2 regions of the Streptomyces sp. JLBJ103 genome follow, and region 2 is predicted to be linked to the other one. Evidence: riboswitches for the same ligand, from Rfam matches in the RefSeq annotation. Region 2 holds a riboswitch; the other holds the start of a gene.

Region 1 (3,397 bases), 1.5 Mb from region 2:
CTCCGCGGACCCGGGTCAGACCTCACCCACCCGGTCAGGAGGGTGTGCGCCGGAACGCGTCGACCGCCGCTGAATGTATCCGTCCCAACGCCCTGTGCAACAGGTCAATCGGACGAGAATTCTGGGCGCGGCCGATAGCCCAAAAGTGAAGGATTCTCACGAAGGGGGGACAAGTCGGGCCGGACATAGGGCACCAACCCGACAAATCATGCTCACATTTCGCGCACAACTTGACGGGTTCCGTATGCGGTTCCAGCCTTCGGCCTGTTCGGAATCAGGCCAACTGTATCGCGATTCCACACACGGAATCGCCCCGTCCGTTTTTCTCCGGACGGGGCGATTCCGATAGTGAAAAGGTGATCAGGGGTCAGCAGCCGCCCGCGACCGCCGGGATGATCGAGACCCCGGCGCCGTCCGGAGTGGCCGTCCCCAGGCCGTCCGCGAAACGCACATCGTCGTCGTTGACGTAGACGTTCACGAAGCGGCGCAGCTTGCCGGTGTCGTCCAGGACGCGTGCGGAGATGCCCTGGTGGTTCTTCTCCAGGTCCGCCAGCACCTCGGCGAGGGTCGCGCCCTCGGCGCTGACCTCGGCCTGACCGCCGGTGTAGGTGCGAAGGATGGTCGGGATTCGGACATTGACGCTCATACGAGGCCAGCCTCTCGGAACGAGTCAAGGGTGGGTCGGATGGTGGCGGAGGGGCCCGTGGTGGGGGCCACCGCGTCGAGGGTCTTGAGGCCGTCGCCGGTGTTGAGGACGACGGTCGTCAGGGCCGGGTCGAGGAGCCCGTCCTCGATCAGCTTCTTGGTCACGCCGACGGTGACCCCGCCCGCGGTCTCCGCGAAGATCCCCTCGGTGCGGGCCAGCAGCTTGATGGCGTCGACGACCTGCTCGTCGGTGACGTCCTCCACGGCCCCACCGGTGCGGCGCGCGATGTCCAGGACATACGGGCCGTCCGCCGGGTTGCCGATGGCCAGCGACTTGGCGATGGTGTTCGGCTTCTGCGGACGCACCACGTCATGACCGGCCTTGAAGGCGGCGGAGACCGGGGAGCAGCCCTCGGCCTGGGCGCCGAAGATCTTGTAGGGGCGGTCCTCGACCAGGCCGAGCTGGATCAGCTCCTTGAGCCCCTTGTCGATCTTGGTCAGCTGGGAGCCCGAGGCGATCGGGATGACGATCTGGTCCGGGAGCCGCCAGCCGAGCTGCTCGCAGATCTCGTAGGCCAGGGTCTTGGAGCCCTCGCCGTAGTACGGCCGCAGATTGACGTTGACGAAGCCCCAGCCCTCGCCCGCCGGGTCGCCGATCAGCTCGCTGCAAAAGCGGTTGACGTCGTCGTAGGTGCCCTCGATCCCGACCAGGTCACCGCCGTAGACGGCGGCCATGACGACCTTGCCCGCCTCCAGGTCGTGCGGGATGAAGACGCAGGAGCGGAAGCCCGCGCGGGCGGCCGCGGCGCCGACCGCGCCCGCGAGGTTGCCGGTGGAGGAGCAGGACAGGGTGGTGAAGCCGAAGGCGCGGGCGGCCTGGACGGCGATGGCGACGACCCGGTCCTTGAAGGAGTGGGTCGGGTTGCCGGAGTCGTCCTTGATGTGCAGCTCACCGGTGACACCGAGTTCACGGGCGAGGTTGTCGGCCTTGACCAGCTTGGTGAACCCTGGATTCAGGCTGGGTGTGTCCGCCACGTCCGCCGGGACGGGAAGGAGCGGGGCATAGCGCCAGATGTTGTTCGGACCGGCCTCGATCCGTCGGCGCAGGCCCTCCGGGTCGCCGGTCGGCAGGTCATACGCGATTTCGAGGGGGCCGAAACACGCCGTACACGCGAAGATCGGGCCAAGGTCGAAGCGCTCACCGCATTCGCGACAGGACAGCGCGACGGCGGGGCCGAAGGAGGGCGTGGGCAACTCGGAAGCCGGGGAAGCGGCGGGGGAAGTGGTCGAGCTTTCGACGGATTGCACAGCCATGGAGGCGAGGCCCTTTCTCCTCATCTTCCTCGGGACGCATTTCGCCACGAGACGGAATTGGCACCTTCCCTAGCTGGGAGCCTCGCTACGAGAACGAGACCAGCTGGAGGGTTGCCGGGGCTTCAACGGGCCGTTCCCTCTGCCCCTCTGGATGAGCGGTATGGCACCGGGCTCGGGCCCGGGCGTTTGTCCGCGCGATGGGCGCCATACAGCCGGGTCGACCCCGACATATGACGGTCCTGCGCGTTGTTCAAGACTGTAACCGAAGCCCCGGAGGGTTGAGACAGCCGTCCGAAGCGCGAGATGGATCACAGCGGCGATCACAAGTGATCACAGCAGCAGGGAGACAGACAGGTGCTGGATGAGGTGGAGCGCTGGCTGGACCGCCGCTCCTGGTCGGCCGACGACCGTCCGCTGGACCGCCTGCTGGCCGCCAAGCATGCCACGGGCAGCTCGGTGAGCGTGGTGCTGCCCGCGCTGAACGAGGAGGCGACGGTCGGGGAGATCACCGCGGTGATCCGCCGTGAGCTGATGGACGGGGCGGCGCCGCTCGTCGACGAGGTGGTCGTGCTGGACTCGGGCTCCACCGACCGCACCGCGGAGGTCGCCGCGGCGGCCGGTGCGACAGTGGTCCACCGCGACTCGCTGCTGCCGCGGCTGCCCGCGCTGCCGGGCAAGGGCGAGGTGCTGTGGCGTTCCCTGCTGGCCACCAACGGCGAGATCGTCTGCTTCATCGACGCCGACCTGCGGGAGTTCGACGCGCGCTTCGTCTTCGGGATCGTCGGTCCGCTGCTGACCGACCCGGAGGTGCAGTTGGTCAAGGGGATGTACGACCGGCCGCTGGGCGACGCGGCCGGACAGGGCGGCCGGGTCACCGAGCTGGTCGCCCGTCCGCTGCTGAATCTGCACTGGCCGCTGCTGGCCGGATTCGTACAGCCGCTGGGCGGGGAGTACGCGGCGCGGCGCTCGCTGCTGGAGCGGCTGCCGTTCCCCGTGGGGTACGGGGTGGAGCTGGGGCTGCTGGTGGACTCGCTGCACACGGTCGGCCTCGACGCGCTGGCCCAGGTGGACATCGGGGTGCGCAAACACCGCCACCAGGACGGGCAGGCGCTGGGCCGGATGGCCGCGGCCATCTACCGCACGGCGCAGCTGCGGCTGGCCCGCGGCCATCTGGTGCGGCCACGGCTGACCCAGTTCGACCGGGGCGAGAACGGCTTCGAGCCGCGTACGTCGGCCGTGGACACCGAGGAGCGGCCGCCGATGATCGAGATCCCGGAGTACGCGGAGCGGCGGGCGGCCTAAGCGCTCCGCGGGAAGTGCCGCGAGGTGCCGTCATTCGTCCGCGGCGGCGTCGTGGCCGGTCGCGCCCACGCGGCGGAGCCGCACACCGACACGGCCCCGCACCCCTTCGGGACGCAACCGAAGCGCACCGGACGTC
Region 2 (3,397 bases):
TACGTCTTCGGTGCGATGACCGAGCAGCGCATGGGACGAGTGCAATTCGCCCTCTTCTACCTCGCTACCGGCTATCTGGCGCTCCTGGGCTACGCCGCGGCCCACGCCGACTCCGGGCAGACCCTGGTCGGCGCCTCCGGAGCGATCTCCGGGGTCCTCGGCGCGTTTCTCTGGCTCTTCCCCCGCGCCCGGGTCACCAGCCTCTTCCCGTTCCTGTTCTTCATGCCGCTGCGCTTCCCCGCCTGGGTGGTCCTGGCCTTCTGGGTCGCCCTCCAGTGGCTCGCCGCCCGCGAGGCCAACGACCACCCGGGGGTGGCGTATCTGGCCCATCTGGTGGGCTTCACCCTCGGCTTCCTCTACGCGTGGGCGCGCTTCGGGCGGACGGCTAGAGTGGGCGGCGCAGTCAGGTCCAGCGAGGGAGAAAGCCAGCCATGATCACTTCGATCGTGCTCATCAAGACCAGCGTGGACCGGATTCCGGAGATCGCAGAGAAGATCGCCGCGCTGGAGGGTGTGAGCGAGGTCTACTCGGTCACCGGTGCGCACGACCTGATCGCGATGGTGCGGGTGGCCGAGCACGACGACCTCGCGGACATCATCCCGGGCAAGATCAGCAAGGTCCCCGGGGTGGCCGCCACGGAGACGCACATCGCCTTCCGTACGTACTCCCAGCACGACCTGGAAGCGGCCTTCGCCATCGGCCTCGACGGCTGACCCACCCACCTCCGGGGCTCCCCCGACCCCCTCACGGGGCTCCGCCCTGGCCCCGGCTGGGCGCCGGGGCGGGGCACCGGACCGATGGGGGTCAGTCGCGGGCGGGGACGCAGCGGCCGTCTTCGGTGCGGTAGGTCCACTGGGCGCCGTCGCGGACCAGTTCCTTCACCGCGCGGACGAAGCGGTCCACATGCTCGTCCGGGGTGCCCGCGCCGAAGCTGACGCGGATCGCGTTCAGGGAGCGCTCGCCCGGCGCGGCCTCGGGGGCGCCGCATTCGCCCGGCTCCTCCGGCTCGCTGCCCAGCAGTGTGCGGACCAGCGGGTGGGCGCAGAAGAGGCCGTCGCGGACACCGATGCCGTACTCCGCGGAGAGCGCGGCCGCGAAGTGCGAGCTGTTCCAGCCGTCCACCACGAACGACAGCACCCCCACCCGCGGGGCGTCCTCGCCGAACAGCGAGAGCACCCGCACCTCCGGCACCTCCGCCAGGCCCTCCCGGACCGCGGCGATCAACTGCCGCTCACGGGCGACCAGTCCGTCGAATCCGGCCTCGGTCAGCGCCTTGCAGGCGGAGGCGATGGCGTAGACGCCGATGACGTTCGGCGAACCCGCCTCGTGCCGGGCGGCGGTGGTGTGCCACTCGACGTCCACCCCGCCGTCGTCCCGCCGGGCGACCTTGCGGCTGGCGCCGCCGCCCGCCAGGTACGGGCGCGCCTCGCGGAGCCAGTCGGCGCGTCCGGCCAGCACTCCGGCCCCGAAGGGGGCGTACAGCTTGTGCCCGGAGAAGGCGACCCAGTCGACGTCCTCCGCCGCGATGTCGACCGGGTGGTGGGGGGCGAGCTGGGCGGCGTCGAGGACGATACGGGCGCCGTGGGCGTGGGCCGCGGCGGCCAGCTCCCGTACCGGCCACAGCTCACCGGTCACATTGGACGCACCGGTCACGCACACCAGGGCGGGACCCCCGGTCCGCTCCGCGAGCGCCCGCTCCAGCGTCTCGACGGCCTGCCGCGGGGAGCGCGGCGCGCTGAGGTAGCGCACGCGGACGTCCTCGCGCTGCTCCCACGGCAGCAGCGAGGCGTGGTGCTCGGTCTCGAAGACGAAGACCTCGGTACCGGACGGCAGCACCGCGGCCAGCAGGTTGAGCGCATCGGTGGTGGAGCGGGTGAAGACGACCTGGTCATCCGCGCGGCAGCCGAGGAACGCGGCGACGTCCGCGCGGCTGTTCTCGAACAGATCGGTGGACAGCTGCGAGAGGTACCCGGCACCGCGGTGGACGCTGCCGTAGTACGGGGCGTAGGCGGCGATGTCGTCCCAGACCCGCTGGAGGGCGGGGGCGCTGGCGGCGTAGTCGAGCGCGGCGTAGGTCACCTCACCACCGGTGACCAGCGGCACGAGGACATCGGCGCCGAGCACGGGCAACGGCTCACAGACATCGGCGGCGGAGACATCAGCGGCAGCGGGGGCAACGGAGGCGGCAGGGCGCACGGACATGGCGAATTCTCCCGGAAGGCGAAGGCGTGAAGGCGTGAATGCGTCACACGCGGACCCGGCGGTTCACCGCCGGTGCGGGCGTGGAAAATCGCTCAACGCACGGAACAGGGCACCGCGCGGAGGCTGTGGGATACGGGCCGTCCGGCCCTAAAGCATTCGCTGCGTCACGGAAGAACTCCCTCGACCACCAGGACCCCTAGTGCGAGGGGTCCGCGCTTGCCGCAGACCTCGCTGCCTGCGGCCTGGTCATCACCCGGGGCACCCCGCCACGGACGGAGGGTTGCCGGACAGCGGGCCGGGGCCGTAGTCGCTGTCACTCGTGACCTGGCCAGGAGTATGCCATACGAAGAAACGACGCACCGCCCCTGTCCGGCATCCGGGCAAGGGCGGTGGGACGGCAGGCCTTACGCGTTGCTGGCGCGTACCCATCGCTCCAGGGCGTTGCGTGCCGCCCCCGAGTCAATGGACTCCGCGGCGCGCGTCAGCCCCTCCGCGATCTGCTCGGTGAGCGTCTTGGCGCCCGGCTCGGGGTCCAGCGCGGCCAGCGCGGCGGCCGAGTTGAGCAGCACCGCGTCCCGGACCGGCCCGGTCTCCCCCGCCAGCAGCCGGCGTGTCACATCCGCGTTGTACGAGGCGTCGGCGCCGCGCAGGGCCTCCACCGGGACGAAGTCGATACCGACGTCGCGCGGGTCGAAGGTCTCCTGGCGTACGGTGCCGTTCCGCACCACCCACACCTGGGAGGTCGCGGTCACGGTCAGCTCGTCGAGGCCGTCGTCGCCCCGGACGACCAGCGCGGACGAGCCGCGGTCGGCCAGCACACCGGCGACCAGGGGGGCCATCCGGGCGTCCGCCACACCGGTCGCCTGGGTGCGCACCCGGGCCGGGTTGGTGAGCGGGCCGAGGATGTTGAACGTGGTGCCGATGCCCAACTCCCGGCGGGCGGCGGCGACATGGCGCAGCGACGGGTGGAACTTCACCGCGAAGCAGAAGGTGATCCCCGCCTCCTCGGCCACCTCGACGACCCGCCGCGGGGTCAGATCGAGATTGACGCCCAGCTTCTCCAGGACGTCGGAGGCTCCGCTGGCGGAGGACGCGGCGCGGTTGCCGTGCTTGACCACCCGCGCTCCGGTACCGGCCACCACCAGCGCCGACATCGTCGAGATATTGACGGTTTTGGCGCGGTCGCCGCCGGTGC

What was found. A riboswitch is a leader RNA that binds a small molecule or an ion and turns the genes downstream of it on or off. The one in region 2 is predicted to bind S-adenosylmethionine.
Region 1: another riboswitch for S-adenosylmethionine. It lies ahead of thrC (threonine synthase); the one in region 2 lies ahead of AC4BEG_RS25745 (aminotransferase class V-fold PLP-dependent enzyme).

The regions. Positions count from the first base shown of each region.
Region 1 covers NZ_CM177089.1:4,362,748-4,366,144, reverse strand. Annotated here, with positions in the region: gene AC4BEG_RS19285 (MoaD/ThiS family protein) at 368-646, opposite strand; gene thrC (threonine synthase) at 643-1,959, opposite strand; SAM riboswitch class I at 1,977-2,117, opposite strand; gene AC4BEG_RS19275 (glucosyl-3-phosphoglycerate synthase) at 2,314-3,261, shown strand.
Region 2 covers NZ_CM177089.1:5,827,802-5,831,198, reverse strand. Annotated here, with positions in the region: gene AC4BEG_RS25755 (rhomboid family intramembrane serine protease) at 1-435, shown strand, start outside; gene AC4BEG_RS25750 (Lrp/AsnC family transcriptional regulator) at 432-713, shown strand; gene AC4BEG_RS25745 (aminotransferase class V-fold PLP-dependent enzyme) at 805-2,202, opposite strand; SAM riboswitch class IV at 2,410-2,527, opposite strand; gene trpD (anthranilate phosphoribosyltransferase) at 2,607-3,397, opposite strand, start outside.